4 regions of the Pseudomonas sp. GW822-FHT04C11 genome follow, and region 2 is predicted to be linked to each of the others. Evidence: predicted binding sites of a transcription regulator. Region 2 holds the regulator's gene; each other region holds the start of a gene.
The links. The regulator FliA, encoded in region 2, starts transcription of late flagellar genes. The targets are predictions, from matches to a motif close to CTAAAGTTTNNNNNNNNNNNGCCGNTAA.
Positions count from the first base shown of each region.

Region 1: AC1RJ3_RS05745 (methyl-accepting chemotaxis protein) is a predicted target of FliA. The motif match lies at 2,140-2,167, and genes of this name have one in related genera.
Region 3: AC1RJ3_RS11175 (flagellar protein MotY) is a predicted target of FliA. The motif match lies at 2,219-2,246, and genes of this name have one in related genera.
Region 4: AC1RJ3_RS10125 (methyl-accepting chemotaxis protein) is a predicted target of FliA. The motif match lies at 2,636-2,663, and genes of this name have one in related genera.

Region 1 is NZ_JBXAMS010000003.1:47,637-52,881, forward strand. Features, by position in the region: gene AC1RJ3_RS05735 (NorM family multidrug efflux MATE transporter) at 1-1,010, opposite strand, end outside; gene AC1RJ3_RS05740 (LysR substrate-binding domain-containing protein) at 1,169-2,089, shown strand; gene AC1RJ3_RS05745 (methyl-accepting chemotaxis protein) at 2,280-4,256, shown strand; gene AC1RJ3_RS05750 (aldose 1-epimerase family protein) at 4,407-5,245, shown strand, end outside.
Region 2 is NZ_JBXAMS010000012.1:98,797-104,041, reverse strand. Features, by position in the region: gene AC1RJ3_RS19660 (chemotaxis protein CheA) at 1-1,360, opposite strand, end outside; gene AC1RJ3_RS19655 (protein phosphatase CheZ) at 1,399-2,187, opposite strand; gene AC1RJ3_RS19650 (chemotaxis response regulator CheY) at 2,219-2,590, opposite strand; gene fliA (RNA polymerase sigma factor FliA) at 2,757-3,497, opposite strand; gene fleN (flagellar synthesis regulator FleN) at 3,494-4,324, opposite strand; gene flhF (flagellar biosynthesis GTPase FlhF) at 4,439-5,245, opposite strand, start outside.
Region 3 is NZ_JBXAMS010000005.1:326,442-331,686, reverse strand. Features, by position in the region: gene AC1RJ3_RS11190 (peroxiredoxin) at 1-361, shown strand, start outside; gene rnt (ribonuclease T) at 436-1,110, opposite strand; gene pyrC (dihydroorotase) at 1,107-2,153, opposite strand; gene AC1RJ3_RS11175 (flagellar protein MotY) at 2,310-3,218, shown strand; gene AC1RJ3_RS11170 (argininosuccinate synthase) at 3,348-4,565, shown strand; gene AC1RJ3_RS11165 (hypothetical protein) at 4,721-5,245, opposite strand, start outside.
Region 4 is NZ_JBXAMS010000005.1:84,882-90,126, forward strand. Features, by position in the region: gene AC1RJ3_RS10115 (hypothetical protein) at 1-139, opposite strand, end outside; gene AC1RJ3_RS10120 (hypothetical protein) at 333-782, opposite strand; gene AC1RJ3_RS10125 (methyl-accepting chemotaxis protein) at 895-2,520, opposite strand; gene AC1RJ3_RS10130 (transporter) at 2,799-3,821, shown strand; gene AC1RJ3_RS10135 (inorganic phosphate transporter) at 4,116-5,245, shown strand, end outside.

The DNA.
Region 1 (5,245 bases), on a different contig from region 2:
GGCAGCAGCCAGAAGACCATGGCAAACCCGAGCATCGCCGCGCCACCAACGGCAATCCCGACCCGCCCGGCCAAGCGCGCATCGAGCAACTGCCCGGCGCCGTAGTGCTGGCCGATGCGCATGGTGATCGCATATGAAAGCCCCGCCGGAATCATGAACGCCACCGAGACGATTTGCAGGGCGATCTGATGCGCCGCCAATTGCGTACTGCCCATGGTGCCCATGCACAACGCGGCAAACGCAAACAGACCGACCTCTACCGCGTAGGTGCCGCCAATCGGCAGGCCGAGACGCCATAGCTCGCGCAGGTACTGGCGATTGGGCCGTGACAGGCCCTTGCGCAGTGGGTACGCGGCGTAAGCCGGGTGCTGGCGGATATGCCAGGCCAGGCCCAGCGCCATGCAGTTGGCGACGATGGCGGTGACCAGGCCGATCCCCATCAAACCCATTTTCGGCAGGCCGAACATACCGGTGATCAGCGCATAGTTGAGCAGGAAGTTGGCCACGGTCCCGATGAGGCTGATGACCATCACCGGTGTCGTCCGGCCGATGGCGCTGGTAAAACCGCGCAGGGCCATGAAGCTCAGGTAGCCGGGCAGGGCGAACGGCAGAATCAACAGGAACTGGCCGGCCGCATGCACGTTGTTTTCAGTCTGGCCGAACAGCAGCAACACTGGCTTGAGGTTCCACAGCAGCAGACCCGCCACCAGCGCCATCAACCACGCCAGCCAAAGCCCGGCCTGGGTCAGCCGCGTGGCGCCTTCAATGTCGCCGGCGCCCTGGCGGATCGCCACCAGCGTGCCGACCGCCGCGATCACGCCAATGCAGAAAATCGACACGAACGAATAGCTCGCCGCGCCCAGGCCGCCACCGGCCAAGGCTTCCGGGCTGAGCCGAGCCATCATCAAGGTATCGGTGAGGATCATCAGCATGTGCGCCAACTGCGAGGCAATCAGCGGCCCCGCCAGCCGCAGGATGGCCCAGAGTTCGGTACGTGCTGGATGCTGCATGATCATCACGCTCGTTTAGTCAGATAAATCGGGAAGGGTTGATTCTCGGCGCTCGCAAGCGTTTGCACAAAGGGATAAAAACGATTGCTGGCATGACTAAAACTCATGCTGGAGAGTTTCTGATAAGGTTCCGGGGTCGCGCTATAGGAGCTTTCCCAATGTCTCGTCGTCTTCCTCCGTTGTATGCCCTTCGCGCTTTCGAGGCCGCAGCGCGGCACAGTTCGTTTACCCGTGCTGCCGAAGAATTGTCGATCACCCAAAGCGCCGTCAGCCGACATGTGCGTACGCTGGAGGAGCATTTCGCCTGTCGGCTGTTTCAGCGTAGCGGGCGCAATTTGCAACTGACCGAGGCCGCACGTTTGCTGCTGCCGGGTGTGCGTGAGGGCTTTGGTGCGCTGGAGCGGGCCTGCAATACCTTGCGCGCCGAAGATGACGTCTTGCGCATGAAAGCTCCTTCGACCCTGACCATGCGCTGGCTGCTGGCGCGACTCAGTCGCTTTCGGCATTTGCAACCGGGCAACGAGGTGCAACTGACCAGCGCCTGGATGGACGTCGACTCGGTGGACTTCAATCACGAACCGTTCGATTGTGCGGTGTTGTTGAGCAACGGGCATTTTCCACCGGACTGGGAGGCCAGTTACCTGTTCCCTGAACTGCTGATCCCGGTCGGCGCACCGAATCTGTTGAATGATCAACCATGGGATGTCGAGCGGCTGGCCAGTACTGAACTGCTTCACCCGACTCCTGATCGGCGTGACTGGCGCAGTTGGCTGGAGTGTATGGGCCTGTCGGAGCAGGTGTCGCTCAAGGGCGGGCAGGTGTTTGATACGCTGGAGCTGGGGATGATTGCCGCCGCCCGTGGTTACGGGGTGTCGATGGGTGACTTGCTGATGGTGGCCGAAGATGTGGCTCAGGGGCGTTTGAGTTTGCCGTGGCCGACTGCCGTGGCCAGCGGCCTGAATTATTACCTGGTCTGGCCGAAAACCCGCCCCGGCGGTGAACGTTTGCGCCGTCTCAGCGACTTCCTCCAGGGTGAGGTGCAGGCCATGGAATTGCCGGATGTCGAGCGCCTCGGCTGAATCGATGTAGCCACCGCCATGGCAGCCTTGAGCGATATCCTTGTGCATCGCTCAAGTATTTATCCACGCCGCCGAATCCCTGAAAGTGGGACCTTCGTTCTGAAAGGTTTCGCGCTTCCCCTATTACTGGATATTTTGCCGAGCCACGCGACGCGATCAGGATGATCCGGCTCCTCGGCCAGGAGCTGTCATGTCTCAACCTCGTGCCCGGATCGCCTCACAATTGGGGCTTGCCCTTGCCGTCATCCTCGCGGTCGTCATCAGTGGCAGCACGGTGTTCGCCCTGCGTTCGCTGGATTCTGCCAACCTCGACACGCGTGAAGAGCATCTGGCCAGTGAGGCGCGGTTGCTGGCCGACCAGTTGAGCACCTTCCACGGCACCCTGCGCGAAAGCACCCAGCGCCTGAGCGGGTTGTTTGAAAAGCGTTTCAGTGGCGGTTTGAGCGTGCACCCGGAGCAGCCGGTGACGGTGGCGGGCGTGCAGACTCCGGGCCTGCATCTGGGCAACGAAGTGTTGAACAACAACTTCGACAAGGTCGATGAGTTCAAGCAAATGACTGCCGGCGTGGCGACGTTGTTCGTGCGCAGTGGCGAGGACTTCATTCGGGTCAGCACCTCGTTGAGCAAGCAGGACGGCACCCGCGCCATCGGCACGCTGCTCGACCATGCGCACCCGGCCTATCAGCGGCTGATGGCGGGGCAGAGCTATGTCGGCCGGGCCTTGCTGTTCGATCGTTCCTACATGACGCAGTACACCCCCGTGAGCGACAGCAGCGGCAAGGTGATCGCGGTGTTGTTCGTGGGTTTCGATTACACCGATGCGCAGAGCGCGCAGTTCGACAACCTCAAGCGCTTCCGCATCGGCCAGAGCGGTTCACTGGCACTGCTCGATGAACAAAACAAATGGCTGGTGCCGCCGGCCGGCGTGCAGGCGCTGGATCAGGCGACTTCGACCATCGCCGGTTTGGCCAGGACACCGGGGCGGGGCGCCTTCTGGAGCGACAAGTCCGAAGACTTCTACAGCGTTGCCGTGCCATTCGAGGGCGGGCCATGGTCAGTAGTGGCGAGCATGCCGAAAAGCGAAATCCGCGCAGTGACCTGGAGCATCGGTATCCGCCTGGCCATTGGCAGCCTGCTGGCGATGCTGCTGGCGGTAGGCGCGGCAGTCTGGCTGTTGCGCAGCAAGCTGGCGCCGTTGGGTGATCTGGTGCGGCAGGCCGAAGCCTTGGGCGCGGGTGATCTGAGCGTGCGTTTGAACGTGTCGAGCCAGGATGAAATCGGTCAACTGGCGCGCAGCTTCAATCAGATGAGCCAGGCTCTATCGACCATGGTCGAGCACATCCGCAAGGCCTCGGAAGAGGTCAACAGTCGCGCGCAGGCATTATCCGGGTTGTCCGGCGGTGCGTATGAAGGGATGGAGCAGCAGTCCGGTGAAATCACCAGCATGGCCGGTGCCGTGGAAGAATTCAGTGCGACCTCGCTGAACATCGCTGACAACATGGGCAACACCGAGCGTCTGGCCCAGGAAAACGCCCAGCAGACGCGGATCGGTCGTACCTCGATGGAAGAAGCTTCTTCGTCCCTTGAGCAGATTGCCAGTGCTCTCAACAGCACGGCGACGGTGATCAACACCCTGGGTCAGCGCTCCCAGGAAATCGGCGGCATTGTCGGGGTGATTACCGCGATTGCCGATCAAACCAATTTACTGGCACTCAACGCCGCCATCGAAGCCGCACGTGCCGGCGAACAGGGCCGTGGTTTTGCAGTGGTGGCAGACGAAGTGCGCAACCTGGCCTCGCGCACTCGCGAAGCGACTGACGAGATTTCCGGGATGATCCAAAGCATCCAGCAGGAAACCGGTAACGCCATCAGCACCATGGAGCAAGGCAAGCTGCTGATGCACGAAGGCCTGACGCGCAATGCCAATGTCGCGTCGGCGCTGGCGCTGATCGACGAACAAAGCCGCTCGGCCGGCCAGCAATTCGCTGCGATCACTACCGCCACCCAAGAGCAGAGCAGCACCGCGACCTTGCTCAGCAGCAACCTGCAAAGCATCGCCATGGCCAACAGCGAGCAGCGTGAAGTGGTGTCGAACCTGGCAATTACTGCCAGGGAGCTGGAAAACCTGGCGGCAGAGTTGCGCCATGAGGTTGACCGTTTTCGCTGAGGTCACCTCTGGAATCGCCATCGTTGGCAAGCCTGTTGTTGGCGATTGAACCCGTCGACTGAGTTTTGCTGGAGTTATGCCGTTTTTAAGCTTGCTGAAACGTTTCATCAGCGCTATAAAAATCGCACAACTCCAAGAAAGGCTTTCACCATGACCCCGCTCAAACTTCTCGTCACTCTCGGCGCAATGACCGCTACCTCCCACGTTATGGCTTGGGATTACGTGTTGCTCGACACCGACAAGGCTGCCCAGAACCAGCAAATCACCAGCCAGCAGCTCGGTGTGAAAACCGACAAACCGTTCTCCGTGACCCTGCGCACCCTGCACGGCGGTCGGCAGGAGGGCGTGAGCATCGTCGACATTGATAACGGCACGATGAAGCTCTCGGTGGTGCCGACCCGCGGGATGAACGTCCTGCAGGCATCGGTAGGTAATGTGCGTATGGGTTGGGATTCGCCGGTCAAGGACGTGGTCAATCCGTCCTTTATCGAACTCAACGGGCGTGGCGGACTGGGCTGGCTCGAAGGCTTCAATGAACTGGTCACCCGCTGCGGCTACGAATGGGTCGGTCACCCGGGCATGGACAACGGCGAACTGCTGACCCTGCATGGCCGCGCCGCGAACATTCCGGCCAGTAAGGTCACGCTGCACATTGATGAAAAACCGCCTTACGCCATCAGCCTGCGCGGTGAGTTGAAAGAGCAGGCGTTCAAGAAAGTCGACTTCTCGGTAATGACTGAACTGGTCACCGAACCCGGCAGCGTGCGCTTCGCCCTCAACGACACCCTGACCAACAACGGCGACTATCCGAAGGAATACCAGGCGCTCTACCACAGCAACTTCAGCACCCCGTTCCTGGAACAGGGCGCCCGTTTCGCTGCGCCGGTGAAACAGGTGTCACCGTTCAACGACAAGGCCAAGGGGGATTTGCCCGACTGGCAAACTTACCGCGCGCCGACCAAGGACTACGACGAAACCGTCTACAACGT
Region 2 (5,245 bases):
CACCGACCAGCTCCAGGTTGATCTCTTTCTTCAACTGGCGCGCGAGGTCGCGAACCAGGCGCGGGAAGCGCCCGAAGACTTTCTTGATCGGCTGCATCCGGGTCTTCATGACAGCGGTCTGCAAGTCGGCCGTGACCACGTCGAGGTTCGACACGGCCTTGGACATGGCTTCGTCGCCGCTGTTGAGGCCCAGACGGACCAAGCGGTTACGCACCAGTACCAGTTCGCCGACCATGTTCATGATTTCGTCGAGACGTGCGGTATCCACACGCACGGTGGTCTCGGCTTCACTGGCCGGTTTTTCCGGTGGCGGTGACGCCGCTGCGCGGGCGGGAGCCGGTGCAGCAGCGGCAGCAGGCTTCGGCGTTTCAGCCTTTGGCTCGGGCGCTTTAGCCACAGGTGCTGGCGCTGCAGCCTTGGCAACTGGTGCCGCCACAGAAGCAGCAGAACCCGTGCCGACCTCCGTGAACTTGCCTTTACCATGCAATTCGTCGAGCAGCGATTCGAACTCGTGATCGGAGATCAGATCGCTGCCAGCGGCCGCAGCCACAGGTGCCGCAGGTGCCGGAACGGCAGCAATTGCCGACTCCAGGGCATCAACGGCGAAGTTGCCTTTGCCATGCAACTGATCGAGCAGTGCTTCGAATTCGTCGTCGGTAATGTCGGAGCTGTCGCCTGCCGCTTTCGGGGCAGCCGGTGCGGCAGGTGTTGCCGCCACTGCATCAGGGGCGAACTGGCCTTTGCCGTGCAATTGGTCGAGTAATGACTCGAACTCGGCATCGGTGATTTCATCGCTGCCGGCAGCCGCTTCAGGTGCCGGGGCTACAGGCGCCCCCGACTCAGCTTGCGCCTTGACCGCGTTCAGCGAGTCCAGCAGCAGTTCGAACTCATTGTCGGTGACGTCGCCCGATTCGCTTTCAGCGGCAGGTGCTTCAACCACCTCTGCAACTGGTTGCGCCACATCGTCTGTTTGAGGCTCGGCCAGGCGGGCCAGAGCCGCCAGCAGTTCCGGTGTAGCCGCAGTGATCGGTGCACGCTCGCGGACTTCGCTGAACATGCCGTTCACCGCGTCCAGCGCTTCGAGAACCACGTCCATCAGTTCCGAGTCGACGCGACGCTCACCCTTGCGCAGGATGTCGAACACGTTCTCGGCGATGTGACAGCACTCCACCAGCTCATTGAGCTGGAGGAAGCCGGCGCCCCCTTTTACAGTGTGAAAACCGCGAAAAATTGCATTGAGCAAATCCGCATCATCGGGTCGGCTTTCCAGCTCGACCAGCTGTTCGGACAGTTGCTCTAGAATCTCGCCGGCCTCAACCAGGAAATCCTGAAGGATCTCTTCATCGGCGCCGAAGCTCATTAAGGGGGTGCTCCTAAAGGTCTAAAAACCTAAAAAACCTAAAATCCAAGACTGGATAGCAAATCGTCCACATCGTCCTGACCGGACACAACGTCTTCTCTTTTATCGGCATGAATCTGCGGACCTTCACCCTGAGAGAGATGTTTTTGCGGATCTTTTTCAGCCAGCATCGCTTCATGGTCATGTTCGATGCCCGCAAAGCGGTCTACCTGACTGGCCATGAGCACGAGCTTGAGCAGGTTGCTTTCGACTTCGGTGACCAGTTGAGTCACGCGCTTGATCACCTGACCGGTTAGATCCTGGTAATCCTGAGCCAGCAGAATATCGTTGAGGTTGCCCGAGACGACCTGGCTCTCCTCGACGCTACGCGTCAGGAAACCGTCGACACGCCGGGCCAGTTCGCGGAACTCTTCGGCACCGACTTCGCGGCGCATGAAACGCCCCCAGTCGGCGCTCAAGGCCTGGGCGTCAGTGCTCAGGCCATTGACCAGCGGAGTACTGTTCTCGACCAGATCCATGGTCCGGTTCGCGGCCGCTTCGGTCAGCTTGACCACATAGGACAGGCGCTCGGTGGCGTCTGTGATCTGTGAGACTTCCTCGGCTTGCGGCATGTTCGGGTCAATCTGAAAATTGACGATCGCGCTATGCAGCTCGCGAGTGAGCTTGCCCACCTCCTGGTACAGGCCGCGGTCACGGGTCTGATTGAGCTCATGGATCAGTTGCACAGCGTCACCGAACCTGCCCTTTTCAAGGCTTTCGACCAGTTCGTGAGCGTGTTTTTTCAGGGTCGATTCGAAATCGCCCTGTGAAGATTCTCTTTGCTCCATAGCTCCCCCCGTGGCGCAGTGGCTCCGCGCATCAACCGATGCGTTCGAATATTTTTTCGATCTTCTCTTTCAACGCCTGGGCCGTGAAGGGTTTGACCACATAGCCGTTTACACCGGCTTGAGCGGCTTCGATGATCTGCTCGCGCTTGGCTTCGGCAGTGACCATCAGCACCGGCAGGTGCTTGAGCTTTTCATCGGCGCGCACGTGGCGCAGCAAATCGATACCGGTCATGCCAGGCATGTTCCAGTCCGTTACCAGAAAGTCGATGCTCCCGCTGTTGAGGACGGGAATGGCGGTAATACCGTCGTCCGCCTCGACCGTGTTAGTGAACCCAAGGTCACGCAACAGGTTTTTTATGATCCGCCGCATCGTTGAGAAGTCATCAACGATGAGGATTTTCATGTTCTTGTCCAATTCGACCTCCAAGCAGTCTTAAACGCGTTCAGCACCTGAACACGCCATTCAATCAATTCGGCAGAGCACTCGACGACTGTCTGGAGCACAACGGATGAAGACCGGCACAGCGTTACGCCCTGCCTGTTTCGTTCGCAGTGTCCCCACACTGCTGTCAGCGCGCTCGCCACTCCCCCAAACGCCCCCGCAAACGGGCCGCGCACTGGCTGTGTAACTGGCTGACCCGCGATTCACTGACCCCCAGGACCTCACCGATTTCCTTGAGATTCAGCTCTTCGTCGTAGTACAGCGCCAACACCAGTCGCTCACGCTCCGGCAAATTGGCAATCGCATCCGCCAGTGCTGCCTGGAAGCGTTCATCTTCCAGGTCGCGCGACGGTTCGAGATGAGCACTCGCGCCATCCTCGTGCAGCCCTTCATGCTCGCCGTCCTGCAACAGATCGTCGAAGCTGAACAGGCGACTGCCCAAGGTGTCATTCAAAATCCCGTAATAATCGTCGAGACTCAATTGGAGTTCGGCCGCAACCTCGTGATCTTTAGCGTCACGCCCGGTTTTAGCTTCAATTGAGCGAATCGCGTCACTCACCATCCGGGTATTGCGGTGGACCGAGCGTGGCGCCCAGTCACCCTTGCGGACTTCATCGAGCATCGCGCCACGGATACGGATCCCCGCGTACGTCTCGAAACTCGCACCTTTGCTCGCGTCATATTTGGTCGACACTTCAAGCAAACCGATCATGCCTGCCTGGATCAGGTCCTCGACCTGAACACTGGCCGGCAAGCGCGCCAACAGGTGATAGGCAATACGTTTTACCAGTGGCGCGTAACGCTCGATCAGTTCGTACTGCGCGTCACGCGCCGACTTCTTGTACAGGTTGTAACCGCTGGCTGTCATAGAACCGGACCCGCAGTTTGCTGCACCAGACGCTCGACGAAAAATTCCAGGTGCCCACGCGGGTTGGCAGGCAGCGGCCAGGTATCGACTTTCTGCGCGATGGCCTTGAATGCCAGCGCACACTTGGAACGAGGAAACGCTTCATACACGGCGCGCTGCTTCTGCACCGCCTTACGCACGCATTCGTCGTAAGGCACCGCACCGACGTATTGTAAGGCGACGTCGAGGAAGCGATCCGTGACCTTGGTCAACTTGGCGAACAGATTTCGCCCTTCCTGCGGGCTTTGCGCCATATTGGCCAGCACGCGGAAGCGGTTCATGCCGTAATCGCGGTTGAGCAGTTTGATCAGCGCGTAGGCGTCAGTGATCGACGTCGGCTCGTCGCACACCACCAGCAATACTTCCTGGGCTGCGCGAACAAAACTGACGACCGACTCACCAATACCCGCCGCCGTGTCGATCACCAATACGTCGAGGTTATCGCCGATGTCGCTGAATGCCTGAATCAGGCCAGCATGCTGGGCCGGGCTCAGGTGAACCATGCTCTGGGTACCGGACGCTGCTGGAACAATGCGAATTCCGCCCGGCCCCTGAAGTAATACATCGCGCAGTTCACAGCGGCCTTCGATGACGTCGGCCAGCGTACGCTTGGGCGTGAGCCCCAGCAGGACGTCGACGTTCGCCAGCCCCAGATCGGCGTCCAGCAGCATGACGCGCCGGCCGAGCTCAGCAAGAGCCAGGGACAAGTTCACTGACACATTAGTCTTCCCGACGCCACCTTTGCCGCCGGTCACTGCGATCACCTGTACGGGATGCATGCTGCCCATGTTCGTTCTTTACCTTGTCTTGCTTAGACGCGGACTACATGACTGGCTGCGCGCTCACTTGTGAACAATGCATGGCAGGCCATCGATGTAGATACAAATCTATTCATTATTACCTCAGCCGACACGCTTGGCCGGGCTGTGGTAGAGGTCAGCGAACATATCAGCCATGGCTTCTTCGCTGGGTTCTTCCTGCATCTGCACGCTAACGGCGCGACTGACCAACTGATGCCGGCGCGGTAAATGTAGATCATCCGGGATCCGTGGCCCGTCGGTCAGATAAGCGACAGGTAATTCGTGGCTGATTGCCAGGCTCAACACCTCGCCCAGGCTCGCTGTTTCATCCAGTTTAGTCAGAATGCAGCCTGCTAGCCCGCACCGCTTGTAACTGTGATAAGCGGCAGTCAGCACCTGCTTTTGGCTGGTAGTGGCCAGCACCAGATAATTCTTCGACTTGATCCCGCGACCGGCCAGGCTTTCCAGCTGCATGCGCAACGCCGGATCACTGGCTTGCAGGCCGGCGGTGTCGATCAACACCACACGCTTGCGTAACAGCGGATCAAGGGCTTGCGCCAGGGACTGGCCCGGGTCGACGTGAGTCACCGAGACATTGAGGATACGCCCCAGGGTCTTGAGCTGTTCCTGGGCACCAATACGGAAGCTGTCCATGCTCACCAGCGCGATGTTCTGCGCGCCGTACTTGAGCACGTAACGTGCGGCCAGCTTGGCCAGCGTGGTGGTTTTGCCCATGCCGGCAGGGCCGACCATGGCGATCACGCCACCTTCTTCCAGTGGTTCGATCTCGGGAGTCACGATCATCCGCGCCAGGTGCGCCAACAGCATGCGCCAGGCCTGGCGGGGTTCTTCAATGTCAGTAATCAGTTCCAGCAGATCGCGCGACAACGGACCGGACAGGCCAATGCG
Region 3 (5,245 bases), on a different contig from region 2:
CACTCACAACGCATGGCGCAACACCCCGATCAATGCCGGCGGCATCGGTCAGGTTCAGTACATCATGGCTGCTGACATGAAGCACGACATTGCCAAGGCCTACGACGTTGAGTCCGAAGGCGGCGTGGCTTTCCGTGGCGCATTCCTGATCGACGACAAGGGTGTTGTTCGCTCGCAGATCGTCAACGACCTGCCACTGGGCCGTAACATGGAAGAGCTGATTCGCCTGGTCGACGCCCTGCAATTCCACGAAGAGCACGGCGAAGTTTGCCCGGCCAACTGGAAAAAAGGCGACAAGGGCATGACTGCTTCGCCAGAAGGCGTTGCGGCTTACCTGACCGAGAACGCTGGCAAGCTGTAAGCCACGCGTCAGGCATAAAAAAACCGGCCGCTGAGGCCGGTTTTTTTATGGGCGGGATAAATCCTGCGACTGAATCAGTCGTTGAAATCTTCCCAGCCGCCCATTTGTTTCCAGCGATTGACGATGCCGCAGAACAGCTCGGCAGTCTTCTCGGTGTCGTAGCGAGCCGAGTGGGCCTCGCGACCGTCGAAGTCGATATCGGCAGCCTGGCACGCCTTGGCCAGGACCGTTTGACCATACGCCAGACCGGCCAGTGTCGCGGTGTCGAAGCTGGAGAACGGGTGAAACGGATTGCGCTTCATGTCCAGGCGCGCAACGGCGGCATTGAGGAAGCCCAGGTCAAAGCTGCTGTTATGGCCGACCAGGATCGCCCGTTTGCAGCCGTTGGCTTTCAGCGCCTTGCGTATGCCACGGAAGATGTCGGTCAGTGCCGCTTCTTCACTCACGGCCATGCGCAGTGGGTGATCGAGCTTGATCCCGGTGAACTCCAGCGCCGCGGCTTCGATGTTGGCGCCTTCGAACGGTTCTACACGGAAGAAATAGGTGTGATCGGGGTACACAAAACCTTTTTCGTCCATGCTGATGGTCGTGGCGGCAATTTCCAGCAAGGCGTCAGTGGCACAGTTGAAACCACCGGTTTCAACGTCGACGACAACGGGCAAGTATCCACGGAACCTGGCTGCCATCGGGTGACGTGAACCACCTCCGCCTGAACTTTCCTGTTCGTCGTCGAAATGGTCTTCACTCACGCGTGTTCCTCCAGCAGGCGCCAGCGCAGTTTTTCACCGGCGCGCAGCGGGATGACAGTCAGCTCGCCGAACGGCAGGCTGGTTGGGGCAGTCCATTCTTCGCGGACCAGGGTAATGCGGTCGGTGTTCGCCGGCAGGCCGTAGAAGCGCGGGCCGTTGAGGCTGGCGAAGGCTTCGAGCTTGTCCAGCGCATTACGCTGTTCAAAGGCTTCGGCGTACATCTCGATCGCGGCATAAGCGGTGTAGCAACCGGCACAGCCACACGCGGCTTCTTTGGCGTGTTGGGCGTGCGGAGCCGAGTCCGTGCCCAGGAAGAACTTCTCGCTGCCGCTGGTAGCGGCGTCAAGCAGGGCGACCTGATGCGTATTGCGCTTGAGAATCGGCAAGCAATAGAAGTGCGGACGAATCCCGCCCACCAGCATGTGGTTGCGGTTATACAGCAGGTGGTGAGCGGTGATGGTTGCGCCAACGTTGGCCGAAGCCTCGTTGACGAACTGCACGGCATCGCTGGTGGTGATGTGTTCGAACACCACTTTGAGCGTTGGGAAACGCTCCACGACCCGACGCATGTGCTCGTCGATGAAGATTTTTTCGCGGTCGAAGACATCGACGTCGCCGCGGGTGATTTCACCGTGAATCAACAAGGGCATCCCGACCTCGGCCATGGCCTCGATCGCGGGGAAGATCTTGTCGATGCTGGTAACACCGGAGTCCGAGTTGGTGGTCGCGCCAGCCGGATACAGCTTGGCGGCGTGAACGAAACCGCTGGCCTTGGCCTCGCGAATTTCATCGGGTGTAGTCCGGTCGGTCAGGTAGAGCACCATCAGCGGTTCGAAACGGCTGCCGGCCGGGCGCGCAGCGAGAATGCGCTGGCGATAGGCGTCGGCTTCAGCGGCGTTACGCACCGGTGGTACCAGGTTAGGCATGATGATCGCGCGACCAAAGGTGCGCGCGACATCCGCGACAGTATTGGGCAACACAGCACCATCGCGAAGATGAATATGCCAGTCGTCGGGACGCAGCAGGGTCAGGCGGTCGGACATTGGGGATTCCAGGCGGGTCAAACTCAAGGGAATGCTACCGGAAAAGACTCATCCAGGCACTCGCTATCAAGTTTTGCAGCAAGCTTCCGATATGACAAAGGTATGCCGTAATTATATGTATCGGTCTTTTTGTTGTAGAAGCCAGTGGAGCCTCCCGTGCGCCAGCGTTATTTAGCCTTGCTCAGCGTGTTTGCCAGCCTTCCTGCGATGGCGCTCACTTTCCAGACGCGTCTGGAGAGCATCGAGTGGACGGTCGAAGGCGACAAGTTCGAATGTCGCCTGAGCCAGCCGATTACCGATTTCGGTTCGGGCGAGTTCGTGCGGCGCGCAGGCGAGCAGGCCACCTTTCGTCTGAAGGCCTACAACCCGATGATCAGCGGCGGCTCGGCGACGTTGCTGGCCGCCGCTGCGCCTTGGCAGCCGGGGCGCGGCGATATCAATCTGGGGGCGGTCAAGGTTGGCAGCGGTGATGTGCTGTTCAACAGCTCGCAACTCCAGGCCGGACGCCTTATCGGCGGTTTGATGGACGGTCGCAGTCCGCTGATTCGCCATTATTCGCGCGATGGCGGTGTGTCGGAAGTCCGTTTGTTACCGGTCAGCTTCAGCAAGGCCTACGCCGATTATCAGGCGTGTGTCGCCAAGTTGCTGCCGATGAATTACGAGCAGGTTAAGCAGGCTGAGGTTGGTTTTCCGGGCGGTGGTATCGATCTGGACGCGCAGGCCAAGGCCAAGCTGCAGGTTATGCTGAACTTCATGAAGGCCGACCCGACGGTCAATCACATCGAACTCGACGGCCATTCCGATAACAGCGGCAATCGCCTGACCAACCGTGATCTGTCTCGGCGCAGGGCGTTGGCGGTGATGGACTTCTTCAAGGCCAATGGCATTCAGGAATCACAGATCACGATGCGTTTTCACGGCGAACGCTATCCGTTGGCCCCTAACACCAACACCGCCAATCGGGCCAGGAATCGCCGGGTCAACGTTCATCTTGAGCGCGTTGCACCCACCGATAAACCGGCTCCGCAAGTCAGCTCGGCAAGCAGTGCCGCGACGACCTCCTGAACCGGCTGAAATCGTCGCCCGCTCGACATAATCTGTCGCTTCGTCATCATAAGCTGTCGCGCCTCTGTAATTTATCCGCTCGCAGCGGTAGACTTCTCGGCTTTCCGTAGAACCCCGTGGAGTGATGGCATGGCGGACGTAAACAAGGTCGTTCTGGCGTATTCCGGCGGCCTGGACACTTCGGTGATCCTCAAGTGGCTGCAGGATACTTATAACTGTGAAGTGGTGACCTTTACCGCTGACCTGGGTCAGGGTGAAGAGGTCGAGCCGGCCCGCGCCAAGGCACAAGCCATGGGCGTAAAAGAAATCTACATCGACGATCTGCGCGAAGAATTCGTGCGTGATTTCGTTTTCCCGATGTTCCGTGCCAACACCGTTTACGAAGGCGAGTACCTGCTGGGTACTTCCATCGCTCGTCCGTTGATCGCCAAACGCCTGATCGAAATCGCCAACGAAACCGGCGCTGACGCCATTTCCCATGGCGCGACCGGCAAGGGCAACGACCAGGTTCGTTTTGAACTGGGTGCCTATGCACTCAAGCCTGGCGTGAAAGTGATCGCCCCTTGGCGCGAGTGGGACCTGCTGTCCCGCGAGAAGCTGATGGATTATGCGGCGAAGCACGCGATCCCGATCGAACGTCACGGCAAGAAAAAATCTCCGTACTCGATGGATGCCAACCTGCTGCACATTTCCTATGAAGGCGGCGTGCTGGAAGATACCTGGACCGAGCACGAAGAAGATATGTGGCGCTGGACCGTCTCCCCGGAGAACGCTCCTGACAAGCCGCAGTACCTGGAACTGACTTACCGCAACGGCGACATCGTTGCACTGGACGGCGTCGAAATGACTCCGGCTACCGTGCTGGCGACCCTGAACCGTATCGGTGGCGAGCACGGTATCGGCCGTCTGGACATCGTCGAGAACCGTTACGTCGGCATGAAGTCCCGTGGTTGCTACGAAACCCCAGGCGGCACCATCATGCTGCGTGCTCACCGGGCGATCGAGTCGATCACTCTGGACCGCGAAGTGGCTCACCTCAAAGACGAGCTGATGCCTAAATATGCCAGCCTGATCTACACCGGTTACTGGTGGAGCCCTGAGCGTCTGATGCTGCAACAGATGATCGATGCTTCCCAGGCGCATGTGAACGGTGTGGTTCGCCTGAAGCTGTACAAAGGCAACGTGATCGTTACCGGTCGCAAGTCTGACGAATCGTTGTTCGACGCCAACATTGCTACCTTCGAAGAAGATGGCGGCGCTTACAACCAGGCTGATGCAGCCGGCTTCATCAAGCTGAACGCTCTGCGTATGCGCATTGCCGCAAACAAAGGCCGCAAGCTGTTCTGATGTTGTTGGCATGATCAACGATTGTGGCCCCGTTTGTAACGGGGCCACAATGTGATCGAAGCATTCGTGTGTGGTTTGTCTCCTGAATCTGCGTCACCAGGTCCTGGTTGTTAACTTCCGGGATTGTCTGTACCCCCCCTTCTGTTCTGTCTGTGTCAGTGCTGGCTGACGACGGTCACTGCCAAAGTACTCAAGTTATAACTCATGTAAAAAGACTCTTTGGGCTCCAGGGATCTTGCACCTGATTTTTTGAGTGCTCTTTCGTTAATCAAATGTTCCGACTCACCGCTTGTCAGGAAGACGATCACTTCACGGTCATGATGTTTCCTTGAATAGAGCGCGTTCATCAAACTGCCGACATCTTTCTTTTTGCGAATCCATCGTGCATCAACGATCTGCATGCCACGTATCGACGCCGGTAAAGACACTGGCTGTTGGGTTGTAAGGTTCGTGATGAAGGTTATATAGGCGGGTGGAGCGGGCGTGCTCTGAAGCAGATAGTCGGGTTTATGTCCTTTGATTGAGTTGGGTTGATTCTCCTCTTCAGCGGGGTCGTTAAGAGCGGTGTTTCTGTTTTTTTCTGGTCGAGCAGCATCGTCGATGACTTTTACAAACTGTTTGCTCTTTTGAAAATCAGAAGGTGCATACAGTGATTTGTAGTTAAAGTTGAGTGTGATAAA
Region 4 (5,245 bases), on a different contig from region 2:
ACTGTTCATCGATTTGTCCATCGTAACCGACCGCCGGCTTCATGCTTGGAACATCCAACTTCTCCCATTTTTTTTCCGATTGTTCCGACTTTCCCCGTTTTTCCAACTTTTCCAACATTTCCAACTTGCTCAAAGACATGGGATCGCTCCTGACAGAAAAGTAGCGCAGGCTGCGCTGACCGTTCCATACAATCCTCAGGGCACCACCCCGTCTACTGTCAGAACTAACAGGTAGGCGGTAAATCAAGGCCTTTTCTGCCCCTGAATCCGACCGGTGGCACGAGCTTCATGGGACATGGGATATCAAAGGCGCAGCCAGGCAGGCCGAAACATTACGCCGTTGTACTGACCAACGATCCCGACGTGCTGCTGCCTGACTCTTGCAGCGCTTGCGTCAACGCCGCCGTAGCGGTTTCCAATGAACCCGAGGTGGTTGCGATCTGCGATTGGGCGGCGGCGACTTTCACCGCTTTGGCATCCGCACTTTCCTGACTGGCCTGAGCGGCCTGCAGTTGTTGCAGTTGCTCCTGCAATTGCTTTTGCAATTCGGCGATCTGCTTGCGCAGCTCTTTCACCGTATCCGATTCACTGCTACTGCTGCTCGAACTGCTGCCACCCGACGCAGGTGCACCACCGGCCGCGACTTTGCCACTGTCGGTGGTCGAACTGCCCGTCGTGGTTGTGCTTTGCGTGGTGTCGGTATCGGTGCTGCCGCTGATGGCAGTCTTGCTGGTGGAAGTGGACAGAGTCTGATTGATCGAGACCGATGTGAGGCTGACCATGGGCGTTTCCTTCGATGAGGTTAGGGATAACCGAATCATCGACGTGCAACACCCACACTTGAGATCAATCGTGTACCGACACGGTTAGCGTGCCGATACACATTTCAGTTGGCTAGGCGCCGAGACGCGCCGTCACCGCGTTCAATTGCCCCGACAACCCGTGCAGGTTGTTGCTCGCCGCTTCAGTGCGCTGCACGTTGTCCAGGTTGGTACTGGCGATGCTGGTGATCTCGGTCAGGTTGCGCGAAATGTCTTCGGCCACCGAGGTCTGTTCTTCAGCAGCGGTGGCGATCTGGCGGTTCATGTCGCGAATCGCCTCCACCGATGCAGTAATGCGCTCAAGCATGGCCCCGGCCTGAGTGACCTGCTCGACGCTTTCTTCGCTGCGCGACTGGCCACTTTCAATGGCCTGCGCCGCATCTACCGCACCGGTCTGCACGCTCTGGATGATCTGGTTGATTTCGATGATCGACGCCGCCGTGCGCTGGGCCAGGCTGCGTACTTCATCGGCCACCACAGCAAACCCGCGTCCGGCTTCTCCGGCCCGAGCGGCTTCGATAGCGGCGTTCAATGCCAGCAAGTTGGTTTGCTCGGCGATGCCGCGAATCACTTCCAGCACCTTGCCGATACGCCCGCTATCGGTTTCCAGTTGGCGGATGACCGTCGCGGTGTTGGCGATTTCGCCGCGCATCTGAGTGATGGTGTGAATCGTGCCTTGCATGACCTTCTCGCCCTGTTGTGCCGACTGATCGGCATCATCGGCGGCCCGTGCCGCGTCGGCCGCATGACGAGCGACTTCCTGGGCAGTGGCGGACATTTCGTTCATCGCCGTGGCGACTTGATCCGTGCGATTGAACTGTTCGTTGGTGCCATGGGCCATCAAGGTCGCAATCGAGTTCAGCTCACCGCTGGCGCTGTCCAGATCCGAGGCGCTGCGCTGCAAGCGACTGAAGGTCTCGGCAAGGAAATCGCGCAGCGTGTTGGCAGCCACCGCCAGCTTGCCCAGCTCATCCTGACGATCACTCGCCACCCGCTCGGCAAACCGGCCCTGGCTCAAGTGCGCGACGTATTCGATCAGCTTGCGGATCGGTTCCACCAGATTGCGGTTGACCAGCCACAGGCTGAGCAAGCCAATCAACAGGCCCGAAGCCAGCATCACCAGGATACCCAGCAACACCGTGCGATCGGCGCTGGCGCTGATCAGCGTCGATTGTTCGCGGCCCTGTTTACGCAACTCGTCGACCAGTTCGCTCATCTGCTCGCTCGTGGCGCGGTCCACACCTTTGACCGCGTTATCACCTGCCGAAGGATCACCACCGGCTGCCAGATAAGCCTCTCGACCTTTTTGATACGCGCCGCCAAGCACCCGGTGCGCATCACGCAGGCTTTCAAGGCGGGTTTTAAGTGAGGCGTCGATGCCCGGTTGGCGGGTCAATTCACCGAGGATGTTCTGTACGTCGCCCTGACGGTCCTCGAATTGCTTCCAGTATTTGTCCAGCTCAGCCGGTTGCTTGCCGCGCAACAGGACGTTTTTCCATTCCTGGACCTGAGCCTTGAATTGCAGGTTGGCTTCGTCAATCAGTTGCGAGGTACGTAACGGGCCTTCGATGAGGTTGCGGTAGTTCTGCACCCCGCTGGAGAGTAAGTGAAAACAGGCCAGGGCAATCAGCAACATCGCGATCAGACTGCCGCTCAGCAGTGCCAGGATTTGCGCTCGCAGGGATTTTTGCAAAAACATCGAGTGATACTCATAACAGGGATAAGACTCGCATCGGTAGGGCATGCGAGATGTCCGGACCTCCCTGTCGACAACATGCGGGCCGGACACCAAAGTGCCTGAGCCAACTTAGGCGTCATCGGCGTGTGCCGCGTTTTCTTGAAGCCAATCCGACCACTGGTAAAGGCTCTATTACGCGAGCCACCAAACCGTCACAAAACTGTCAAACCGCGTTGCCATGATGCCGCTCATGTGAGCCTGTGAAACGTACGACAGGCGCCTCCCTTCAGCGAGACTCCATGAACCACAGCATCGATCAACGCCACCGCGATTCTGACCTGTTCGGCCTGCTCTACGGTTTCAGCTTTCGTCCCGGCGAACGCGGTCGCGAGATCGATTCGGCCAAGGCGCTGCAGCTGCTGCAACAACCGGGCGCCGAGGACGAGTTCCTCTGGCTGCACCTGAACCTCGCCCACGCCGCGTGCGAGCGCTGGATGAAAGCGCACCTGGAGTTGCCGGAAGAATTTTTCGAAGCCTTGCATGAAGGCTCGCGCTCGACGCGCATCGAGCACGTCGATTCGGCGCTGCTGGCAGTGGTCAACGACGTGGTGTTCAACCTCAGCAGCATGGTCTCGTCAGACGTCTCGACCCTTTGGGTCTGCGCCCGCAGTCGGTTGATCATCAGCGCACGCCTGCAACCCCTGCACTCGGTGGACAAGCTGCGCTCCTCGGTCAAGGCCGGCGAATGCTTTCGTTCGCCACTGGAACTGCTCGTGCATTTGCTCCGCGACCAGGGCGAAGTGCTGACGCAGATCGTGCGCAAGACCAGCCAGAGTGTCGACCAGATCGAAGACGAGTTGCTGTCATCGCGACTGTCCACCAACCGTGCCGAACTGGGCGCCAATCGTCGAGTGCTGGTGCGTTTGCAACGGCTGCTGGCACTGGAGCCGGGTTCGCTGCTGCGCCTGCTCAACCGTCCGCCGCAATGGTTGCAAAAGGACGACGTCAAGGAGCTGCGCAAATCCACCGAGGAGTTCGCGCTGATCATCAACGACCTCACGGCGCTCGGCGAACGGATCAAGCTGTTGCAGGAAGAGATCGCCGCCAACCTCAACGAGCAAAGCAACCGAACGCTGTTCACCCTGACCGTGGTCACGGTGTTGGCGCTGCCAATCAACATCATTGCCGGTTTCTTCGGCATGAACGTCGGCGGGATTCCCCTTGCCGGCGACCCGGAAGGATTCTGGATTCTGGTGGCACTGGTCGCGACGTTCACGGTACTGGCCGGGCGTTGGGCGTTTCGCAAGCGGGCGGATTATTGATCCAGGTTTCCAGGATTCACAGCCCCATTGTGGCGAGGGGGCTTGCCCCCGCTGGGTTGCGAAGCAACCCTGAAACCTGCCACCTGTTTTCCCCAGACACACCCCATTTACCCAATTTACGACTGCTTCGCAGCCGAACGGGGCGGTGCGGCGTTCCGACAAGCTCCCTCGCCACAGGTTCTCAAGCGAAGCAACAGTTCGGCAATTAACCAAACACTGACCCAAAGCAGTCTCGCTGTAACATTCGGCAACGATCATGACCGGCACTCCTCCCTGACACAGGATTGTCCGGCCATGGCTACGCCTTCCTTGACCGCCGCCTCCAACGCCCCCGCCAGCAGTGCCGGCCCGCAACTCGATAAAAAACCCGGCGTATTTACCGCCGTGGTGTTTTTCGCGGTGCTGGCCATGGGGCTGCTGTTCACCGCCTACAGCCTGATGCACGACATGCATGACCTCGGCACCACGGTGACCACCTGGACGCCGTTTCTGCTGCTGGGTGTGGCGCTGTTGATTGCCTTGGGTTTTGAGTTCGTCAACGGCTTCCACGACACCGCCAACGCCGTGGCAACGGTGATTTACACCCATTCGCTACCGCCGCATTTCGCGGTGGTCTGGTCGGGGATCTTCAACTTTCTCGGGGTGTTGCTGTCCAGCGGCGCCGTAGCCTTCGGCATCATCGCCTTGCTGCCGGTGGAGCTGATTCTGCAAGTCGGTTCAACCGCCGGTTTCTCGATGATCTTCGCCCTGCTGATCGCGGCAATCCTGTGGAACCTCGGCACGTGGTGGTTGGGCTTGCCGGCCTCGTCATCCCACACCTTGATCGGCTCGATCATCGGCGTCGGCGTCGCCAATGCGCTGATGCACGGACGCGACGGCACCAGCGGTGTCGACTGGGCGCAAGCCACCAAGGTCGGTTACGCGTTGCTGCTGTCACCACTGATCGGCTTCGCATTTGCCGCGCTGTTGCTGCTGGCGTTGCGCATCTTCGTCAAACATCGCGCGCTGTACAAAGCCCCCAAAGGCAACACTCCACCACCGTGGTGGATTCGCGGGATGTTGATCCTGACCTGCACCGGCGTGTCCTTCGCCCACGGCTCCAACGATGGCCAAAAAGGCATGGGCCTGATCATGCTGATTCTGGTCGGCACCCTGCCGATGGCCTATGCGCTGAACCGCACCATGCCAGCCGACCAGGCGTTGCAATTCGCCGCCGTGGCCGAAGTGACCCAGCAAGCGTTGGTCAGAAGTGCTCCGCTACCGGCCCCGGCCGACCCGCGCCCCGTGCTGTCCGAATACGTGCGCAGCAAGGAAGCGACACCGCAACTGATCCCTGCCCTCGCCGCCCTGGCGGGCAACATCGGCAACGAAGTGAAAGGTTATGGCTCGCTCGCCAAAGTCCCGGCGCAAGCCATGGGCAACGT